One region of the Glaciecola sp. G7-5 genome, then DNA from elsewhere that is predicted to be linked to it. Evidence: predicted binding sites of a transcription regulator. Region 1 holds the regulator's gene; each other region holds the start of a gene.
What was found. The regulator LexA, encoded in region 1, represses DNA repair genes until DNA is damaged. The targets are predictions, from matches to a motif close to TACTGTATNNNNATACAGTA.

Region 1 (3,285 bases):
TTCCCTGAAAATACTGCTGTATAATTTATTGCCAGCAAAGCTTCGACGTAAGAAGAACGCACCACAACGCCTAAATATGGGGCCTGCAGGCCAAAAATTCAGGTTAATACCGGCGGCAATGTGCGGCGTTACCAAGCCTTCGTTATAAATCACATAGGTTAATAAAAGATAGTCCATGTGACTTTTATGGCAGGGCACATAGATTATTTCATGGCCGTTGGCAGCTAATTCACGTACTCGCTCAGCGTGCTTTACTTCTATACCATCATATATTCTGTTCCAAATTCTCGAGAGCACTCTTTCACCTAAACGGATAAGACCTTCTCGATAGTCGGCGGCAATTTCATCTACGTATTTTTTAGCTTGTTTTTTTGCTTTTTGGGGGCTCAGTTGCTTATTTTGGATTTCTTCTTCAATCGCTAGTTTGACGCTTGGTGCGCCTAGCACAGAATTATATAATTCTTGACGTTCGAGCAAGGTTGGCCCTGATAAGACCTGACGTTTGCGCTGAAAATGGGTGCGTGCGACGCGAATAAGCTTGTGCGCAATTTGCTTATCACTCCCTTGAAGCAGGGCCATTTGGCGGGTAGAGACAGGTTTAGAATAACTAACAAAATTGTCTCTACCAAAGAATAAAACGATGAAAAACTTACGTAACCAGTTCGGTGAAGCCTTTACGGCGATAAGTTGCGCCCAGCCAGACTTACTTTTACCAGCAGAGCGTCCCCACGATATAAACACAGGAATTACCTGAACATCTAAATCTTCGTGCTCACGCTGATATTGAAACATCTGGGTAAAGTTATCTTCAATTGTAGTAGGTTTAATTTTGCGAGAAAAAATGCTTTGCGGCCTATCTAAATAGTAGCTTCGTTTGTGTTCGAGGTTAAGCAAAGACAATTTTTTTAAAGGGCTGGGAAGTCCTAGCTCTTGGCTTGACTTTTCAAGTGCAATTGAATCGGTTAACGATTTCGTTTGCAGTAAATAAACGATGGGTCTGCTTTTATCTATACCCAATTCTTTTTCTAAATCAGCAGGGACACTCTTTACCTTTACTAGCCATCCGATAGGTTTGGCGAGTACAAAACGTAGAAACGAGGCCATCCAATTCATAGTCACTCCGACTTTATATGGGTTAGTTAATACGGTATACATTACACTTTTTGAAGATGTATGCCAGAGGATTCGCCGTTATCAAAAAATGCACAAGCACCGCAGCGAAAACAATGTTAACACGAAGCTAATACAGACGAGAATCAAAAATCGTGTAGTAATTTATGGCATTTTGCCCTCGTACATCACAACGACTATTTACAAATAGTTGTTGCTTCTTGATGTTTAAAGGATATACTTCGTTTAACTGTATAGAAAAACAGGCTGTTTATGCGTCCACTAACTCCACGACAACTACAAGTGCTCGATCTGGTGAAAAGCACAATGATTGAAACCGGCATGCCACCTACTCGCGCCGAGATTGCACGAGAACTCGGGTTTAAGTCAGCTAACGCTGCTGAAGAACACCTTAAAGCTCTTGCTAAGAAAGGCGTAATCGAAATTTTACCAGGCACCTCTCGTGGTATTAAGTTGAATGTTGATCTTGAAGATCAAGTCGAAGACGGCTTGCCTCTAATTGGTCAAGTGGCTGCTGGTGAGCCTATTTTGGCGCAAGAGCATATCGAAAACCGCTTCAAATGTGATCCCGCCATGTTTCACCCGCGCGCAGACTTTTTGCTTCGCGTAAAAGGGGAAAGTATGAAAGACATCGGCATTATGGATGGTGATTTGCTAGCTGTACATAAAACAGACCAAGTGAATAATGGTCAGGTTGTGGTAGCCCGAGTTGATGAAGATGTTACCGTTAAGCGCTTTGAACGAAAAGGCAGTGAAATACTATTGCATGCTGAGAATGAAAGTTTCTCCCCAATTCGTGTTGATTTAGCATCTCAGTTTTTTACGATAGAAGGCCTCGCAGTAGGCGTAATTCGCGACCGTAGCGACCTCTAATAAAATTTACTGCTTTTAAAAAGCAATTAGAATACAGATATTCATAGTAAGGGCAGTTCCTTTTGGACTGTCCTTTTTTGTATGCGTGTTTTACTGTTAAATCGAAAAACGCGATGATATTCAGCAAAAAAAAACGATAAAACACTAGACTACTGAAGCGAATTGAAAGATTATTGTGCCGCTATTAACAAAAAAAGAACAAATGTATTACTTTAATTTAAAACTATGTCTGCAAATCGTGTTTTCTCGTTTTTTTAGAACCAAATTCGACTTGTTAGGCGTAACGGGAGTGTTAGTGTGAAGTTCAGAAATATCATTTCTTCTCTGTCTCTTTTCTTAGTTGCTTGCTCAAGCTTTGCAGCGGATGTGGTCGATACTGGCCGGTCAGATTTGAACATGCGCCCAGGCGTCTCAGATATCAGTAACCAAGTTTACGATTTGCACATGCTCATGTTTGGGATTTGTGTTGTCATCGCAGTGGTCGTATTTACCGTCATGTTTTACTCAATGGTGGTACATCGCAAGTCAAAAGGTGCAAAAGCAGCCAACTTTCATGAGAATTTAACCGTTGAAGTCGTATGGACGGTAGTGCCTTTCATCATTTTGATTTTTATGGCAGTTCCTGCCGCCTATACGCTGATTGACATGGAAGACGCGAGTAAAGCCGACGTTTCAATTTTAGTAACTGGGTCGCAGTGGAAGTGGAACTATCGCTATATGGATAATGACATTGAGTATTTCTCGGTGTTAGCTACTGAGCAGGGACAAATTCGCAACGAACTCACCAAGACAGAAAACTATCTGCTAGAAGTTGACCGTCCACTCGTTATTCCAACAGGTAAAAAAGTACGATTTCTAATTACCTCAGATGATGTTATCCATTCTTGGTGGGTACCTGATTTTGCGGTCAAAAAAGATGCTAACCCAGGCTTTATTAACGAAGCTTGGACGAAAGTAAATACCCCTGGTGTGTATCGCGGCCAGTGCGCTGAGCTTTGTGGTAAAGACCATGGGTTTATGCCTATTGTCGTTGTTGCTAAAGACCCGGCTGAATATGATGCTTGGGTGGCTGAGCAAGAAGCGATGGCTCAGCGCGCTCGGGAAGAAGAACAGCGTTTACTTGCCATGAATATGACCATGGAAGAAGCAATGTCACAAGGTAAAGGTATTTATGATTCAGTATGTGCTGCGTGCCATATGCCTAACGGTGAAGGCTTGCCCGGTGTATTCCCAGCACTTAAAGGTTCAGCATTGGCTCTTGAGGATATCCCAGGGCACATC
Region 2 (3,285 bases), 1.3 Mb from region 1:
CTAAACTTTCTGAGTGCTTCGACAAAGCTCATTTTATAATGCTTACGGACTCTTCTGGCGAATGTTTTCTCGCTCATCAACATTATCTCTGCCGCTTTTGGCCGTTTGAAAGTCTCATCGTGATAGTGCTTTTCTAAAAGCTTAGTAAATTGATAGCTAAATTTTTGAGATAATAAGTGCTCAGACTGTGTTTTCTCGTGTTGGCGCAAATAATAATTTGTAATGCATTCTTCTATCGCTAAGGCCTCTGGAGAAAGCATCTCGTGTTCAGCCGAAAGGATATTAGCGGGGCGAGTTTCACGAGCGCCTTTATTAAATGAATGGGTAGTTTTCGCTTCACTGCACAGGCCGTTCGCACCTGCATTCACAGGGAGTTTCAATATTATTTTAGTTAAAAACTGTCTTGCACTGCGTATGGTAAAGCCACCCTGCATCTGGCGCAGGTGAGATTGAATGCTAAATAAATTAGTTGGGCCATCAAGCTGTGAGTAGACCGTATCTATGAGCGGGCTAAACTCGCCAGCCGCTTTAAGCAATTTGTCAGTAATGTTACTTGATATTCCGTGGCCATTGTCTGATACAGCAACAAGAAAATAGTCTTCTTCGAGATATACCGTTACCTCTATCTGCAAGTCATCCCTGCGCCTATTGTGCTTGAATGCATTACCGAGTAGTTCTGACATTGCGTTATCTAGCCATATTGGGCACACATTAACGCTAGGCTTTGCTTCATCACCTATATGATTTATGTAATCAATCTGTACTTTGCCTAGTGCTGTCCCCGAAACAAAGTTAGCGATATTTTTCTCGATAATAGCTAATGCAAAGCATTGCGAACTTTTATGCAAATAATGTGGGCTTAGACCCTGTGCAGGGAGCGCTACATTTTTGCTTATTTTCTTAAGAGAACGGGAGTTTGGAGGGGCGTTGTAATAAGGGTTTGTGTTCAGCGCTTTAGAATAAAGCTTTGACGATGCCAACAGGCGTATGATCAAGCTAATCAAAACAGATAAGAAAATCAACATTAGCACCATGTCGATAATGACAGCTTCTTGTGATAAAGCGAGGACAAACTCCATACAACATCCTTTTACTACTACTTATTTGCTAAGAAGCAAGACAAGCTCGTTGGCTAAATACTCACATGCTACTTCTTAAGCTCGCTCTATTTAATGTATACAATTTGTCCAATGACTACAATCAAAAAACGGCCCATGTATTGTTAAATTTAGGCCACTATCTGTGCATTAGCCGCTATTTGAGGAGAATTTATTTGCATCAGGCGGGATTAAGGTAAGATTGTGGGCGAAAGAAGCTGTATCTGTGTTTTCCTTTTGTTTATATAACCATGCCTGCATATTTCCATTGTGGGCAGCCTGAATGTCATAAATATAATCGCCGATATAGGCTATCTCCTTGGTTTCTATTTGCCACTGCTTGGCGATGGTGAGCAAGGCTGTTGGGTCTGGTTTTGCTGGCGCGTCGTCTCGTGTTAGCACCAGATCAATTGGAATTTGATTTTTTTGGATTTTGACATCTGTTGCTTGTTTACAATTTCGAGTCACAATCGCCAAAGGCAATGCTAGAGCACTCGCTTGTTGCACAAAATCTTGCGCCCCAGGCAGCCAAGTGGATGTTTGCGCATCTTCCAATTCATGCTTAAGTACTGTTTCTGTCGCTTGTGCTTGCTGTATTGGGCAATTTATCCGATTGATGAAAGACAAAATGTCGTCATCAGAGCGACAACCAATTTCTTGTTTAAGACGAACGAAGTTGAGTTTTGTTTTCACCAAGGTGTCATCTAAATCAAAAATAATGCCTTTTACTTTTGCAAAATTAAACACACTTTTTATCCTTATATTTCAACGATTATGCTAGGCCACCAAAGAAAACTGTTTATTTATACAGTGCAAAACGGTATATTATTTTGCACACTACGCGGCATGTGTGGAAGCAATATACGCAGTGATTCTGTATTTGCATTTATTTAAACACGCAACTGGCGAATAAAGACCATGATTTATGGTAATTTTTAACTCATCAACCATCGGAGTGAAATATGGCAGTCATTACTCAATATGTAGTGCAACATAAGGGAGTCGAAAAATTGGTCACCACTGACAAAAAAGAAGCCGATCAATACGATAAAATGCTAGAAGTCGCTGATAACCTGTGCACCTATATTCAAGCAAAAGGGGTTGTGCTAAGCGAAGACCTTGCTGAAGAGCTAGGCATTTTACTGGCTAAAAATAAAGATTCTGTTGGCAAGTTACTAAAGGGCAGCTCAGCCGAGACGCTATTAGAAAAAGAAAATGCTGACGTAATCGAATTAAAGAAAGCGTAGGGAAGGCTTAGGCCGTCCCTCCTACTGTCATTTCATCTATTTTCAATGTTGGCTGACCTACGCCGACAGGAACTGACTGCCCGTCTTTTCCACAAACGCCAACGCCCGCATCTAATGACATGTCATTTCCTATCATAGAAATTTTTTGCATTGATTCAGGACCATTGCCAATTAAGGTTGCTCCTTTAATAGCTTGGGTAATTTTACCCTCTTCAATCATGTATGCTTCTGAGGTAGAAAAAACAAATTTACCCGAGGTGATGTCTACTTGACCGCCGCCAAAGTTAGGCGCGTAAATCCCTTTTTTAACCGAACTAATAATTTCTTCAGGACTATGTTCACCGCCAAGCATGTAGGTATTCGTCATTCGTGGCATAGGTAAATGCGCATAAGACTCTCTGCGTCCATTGCCTGTTGGTTTAACGCCCATTAGCCCAGCGTTATGCTTGTCTTGCATGTAGCCGGTGAGTATGCCATCTTCAATCAAGACGTTTCTTTGCGTGGGTGTACCTTCATCATCAATCGAAAGAGAACCGCGCCTATTATCTAAGGTACCATCGTCGATGACTGTCACCCCTTTTGAAGCAACTTGTTGGCCCATACGGCCGCTGAATGTTGATGCTCCTTTACGATTGAAGTCGCCTTCTAAACCATGGCCAACAGCTTCATGTAGCAATACGCCAGGCCAACCACTGCCTAGTACGACAGGCATCGCGCCTGCTGGCGCTGGAACAGCAGATAAGTTTACACGCGCCATGTGAATTGCCTGATCTGCTATTTGTTCATAGCGAAGTTGACCGTCTTCTAAACTTTGTTCAAAAAAGTCATAGGTTCTGCGTCCTCCTGCACCCGAACCACCGCGCTCTCGTTTACCGTCTTTTTCAAGTAATACAGAACAATTCAAACGAATTAGGGGGCGAATATCTGTCGCAAATGTACCA
Region 3 (3,285 bases), 100 kb from region 1:
GGGTCAATAGTGTAATCCACGGTGGTGATCCCAACATCAATACCAAAGTTGCGTAAGCTCTGTAATTGCATTAGTTGGTTGCGGCGCAGGGTATCGCCTTGGCCCTTTATTTCCTCAAAGCGCAACTTACTATTCTCAAGCACCATAATGTCGGGATAGCCGTCGTTATAAAGCTGCCAATGTGAGCACATGACCAGCAATTGATTCTTTAGGCTTTGCACAGGAGTGTGCTGAATAAGTATTTTTAGTTTATCGAGGATATTTTTATGCCAATGAATAATGCCTTGGCTTTTTCCATAATGCTGAGTAAGGTTTTTGGTTACTAGTAGGTACAAGTCTTTAGCAGAATGAAGCCCATCTAAGCGAGCATTAATTTGCTGGCCGGCCACCTCAGCAAAATTATGGTGTTTAAGGCAGGCAGGCAAGTAATCAAAAGGTGTGGCTAAACCAAGCCCTTCGAGTTCAAATAATTCGTGCCAAAAACATAAACCGAATAGGTTCTTCCACAAGTTGTTTTCAGTCCGCCAAGCCTCTATGCCCCGCGCTTGATAATAGGCGATTACGCCTTGTTCAACACTGCCTTTGTAGGTCTCATCAAGTAGCAAATGACGATTATTTTCACGTAGCATATCGGTAAGTATGCTGGTACGTTTTTGATGATATTTTCGGGCCAAAAAGTCTTCGGCAAACTGCAAAAGTTTATCGGTAGTTGGGTCGTCTATTATGCTGTTTAAACGCACCTGCACCTCTTCTTTAAAACCCAGTTTGTAGGCTTGACGACACCAAAATTCTTGCGCGAGGGGTTCTTGCAAATCATGCGCAATGTGTAGCGCTTTTTCTGGTTCAAAGGCGAGCATTTGCTTAGCTACTAGGTATAACAACTTTTCATAAATACCGAGTGCTTGCGGGCCGTAGGGCTTAGGCAAATCTTCAATAAAGGCATCTATACTGTTTGCGCTTTCAAAATGATGCTTTTTAACATGAGTATAAGCTTGGCTAAGAGCAAAACAGCTATATGCGCTTTGGTAGTCGTCAAAACGAGACTGCATTTGAGCTTGTTCTTCGCGGGTACGCATAATGCCCAAATCACGCATCGAGAATTGGTTTAACTTGCCTTGGCTATGGCCAAAGTACAAGAAAAGAAAATAGTCTATGTGCGGGTCGCAAGTGCGAACAACATAGTTTTCGGCAACACTGCTGTTAACGATTTTTTGTGGGCAAAGGGCTTGGCAGCTTTCAATAAAGGATGCTTTGTTTGCGCTTTTTAGTAGTTTGGGCGTTTCATTGCTGGCTATTTCTTCAAACAAAGAAGCTAATTCGGGTTTGGTGAGTTGTATTAAAAATGCGGGTACATCCTTAGCTTGAACATTACGAACAAAGCTGGCTTTAGCAAGATCATCTAACATGTCTTCAACAAGCGGGATTTCAGCGAATGTTAAGCTACTGCGTTTAACCACAGCGTATTTGCGATTGATTAAGCGCACGACCAAACACTGATGCAGGTGGCTCAACTGCTCGTAGCGAGATAAGAATTGGGTATCCTTTGGACTTAACAGATGCGCGCTAGGCCCTTTAACAAAATCGAGAAATTCTGAAAAATGTGTATGGTAGTAAAATGTGGGTAAGTCGCGAAAGGCCATAAAGTTAAAACTAGTTAGATTTATTACTGTGTTAATATACAGTAATAAAGTAGGCCTGTTAATAATTTTTGATGTTTGTTTGGCTGCACATTCAAAATGTAGTGTCAGTTTTGATTAACAAAGTGCTGGCGAAAAATCCAGATTCGTGTTTTTTACGTATGTCATCATCAATTGAAGGCCTTGTCATTCTTGCCTTCGCATAATACTGTTTGTTTAATCGAATCGTATTTCTTGTGCAGACAGGAGTTTCATCAAGCTAAGCTGTGGGGCATGAAAACTAACGGATGTGTTGGGAGACAATTGCCTGCGCAATTGTGACGAGTGAATCGCAAATGTGACGAGTGAATTGCAAATGTGACGAGTGAATTGCAAATGTGACGAATGAATCGCAAATGTGACGAATGAATCGCAAATGTGACGGGCGGACGTATATTGGAGGAAAAAGATTATGAGCTTATCTCGTGCAGAGCGTTTTGAATGCCCTTATTGCATGACAATAAACGACATCGAAATAGACGAAGTGAACGATATTGGCCAGCAACAAATTGTGGATTGCCAGATATGCTGTGCACCCATCGAAATTTATATTCTCGACAACGGTTTTGGGCTCGAGATTATAGCCAAACGAGATGATGAATAATGACAACAAAGCTATTTAGTGAGGAGGCAATATTGCAATTACCCGAACGCACGCGGGTAAATTTTATTAACTCTCTTTCGGGGTTTAAAAGTGCGAATTTGGTAGGAACACAAAGTAGTGATGGGGTAAATAATTTAGCTTTGGTCAGTTCTGTTTTTCACGTGGGCGCAAATCCGCCTTTGATGGGAATGCTCATGCGACCGCACACTGTGATTCGCGATACTTTGCAGAATATAAAAGATACCGGCGTATTTACTCTTAATCATGTGCATTCGAGTTTTGCTGACAAGGCTCATCAGTGCAGCGCAAGGTATCCGGCTGAGCAAAGCGAATTTGAAGCGGTAGGCTTGTTGCCGCAAATGGCCTCAACGGTGAAAGCGCCTTTTGTTGCCGAGTCGAAAATACGCATCGCACTTCGGCTTGAACAAATTTCCTTGATTCCGGCAAATCAAACCGAACTTGTTATTGGTAAGATAGTTGAGGTTGAGCTTGGCCAAGATATTTTATTTGAAGACGGTTACGTAGATATAGAAAAAGCGCAATCTGTCGCCGTTTCGTGTTTAGATAGCTACCACACAACTAAGCGCATAGACCGCTACAGTTATGCAAAACCCAACCAAGCTCTAAGCTCTATATGGCGTGATAAAAATGATCCCAAATCTTGACCAGCTATTGATTATATGTGGTATTTCGTTAGCAGGTGTTGGCCTCATTGTTTGGTTGTTGCTGAAAATACCAGATGATTCTGACGATGACCAAGGTGATGGTGGCTTTTAATTGGCGTTTTGGGCTGTTCAGGGCGCGGGGAAACGCTCAGCAGACCGTCGTTCCTGCGGAGGCAGGTAAATGCTAGGCAAATCGTCGCTCCTGCGGAGGCAGGAATCTGCTTGGTACTTCTGCTTTGATCCTATAGATAGAGGATGTTTTGGGGGATCTCAGCCTGCGCTGAGATGACGAGTGGGAGGGCTGAGATGACGAGGGGGAGGGCTGAGATGGCGGAAGGGT

Region 2: a site for LexA is predicted at 1,891-1,910, ahead of AC0L6H_RS07690 (YebG family protein). Genes of this name have one in related genera too.
Region 3: a site for LexA is predicted at 1,665-1,684, ahead of AC0L6H_RS02745 (exonuclease domain-containing protein). Genes of this name have one in related genera too.

The regions. Positions count from the first base shown of each region.
Region 1 covers NZ_CM147892.1:507,236-510,520, reverse strand. The annotation lists gene plsB (glycerol-3-phosphate 1-O-acyltransferase PlsB) at 1-1,113, opposite strand, end outside; gene lexA (transcriptional repressor LexA) at 1,384-2,004, shown strand; gene coxB (cytochrome c oxidase subunit II) at 2,302-3,285, shown strand, end outside.
Region 2 covers NZ_CM147892.1:1,771,188-1,774,472, reverse strand. The annotation lists gene AC0L6H_RS07700 (helix-turn-helix domain-containing protein) at 1-1,079, opposite strand, end outside; gene AC0L6H_RS07695 (HAD family hydrolase) at 1,248-1,844, opposite strand; gene AC0L6H_RS07690 (YebG family protein) at 2,060-2,344, shown strand; gene tldD (metalloprotease TldD) at 2,352-3,285, opposite strand, start outside.
Region 3 covers NZ_CM147892.1:607,531-610,815, reverse strand. The annotation lists gene AC0L6H_RS02745 (exonuclease domain-containing protein) at 1-1,640, opposite strand, end outside; gene AC0L6H_RS02740 (zinc ribbon domain-containing protein) at 2,089-2,280, shown strand; gene AC0L6H_RS02735 (flavin reductase family protein) at 2,280-2,945, shown strand; gene AC0L6H_RS02730 (hypothetical protein) at 2,929-3,057, shown strand.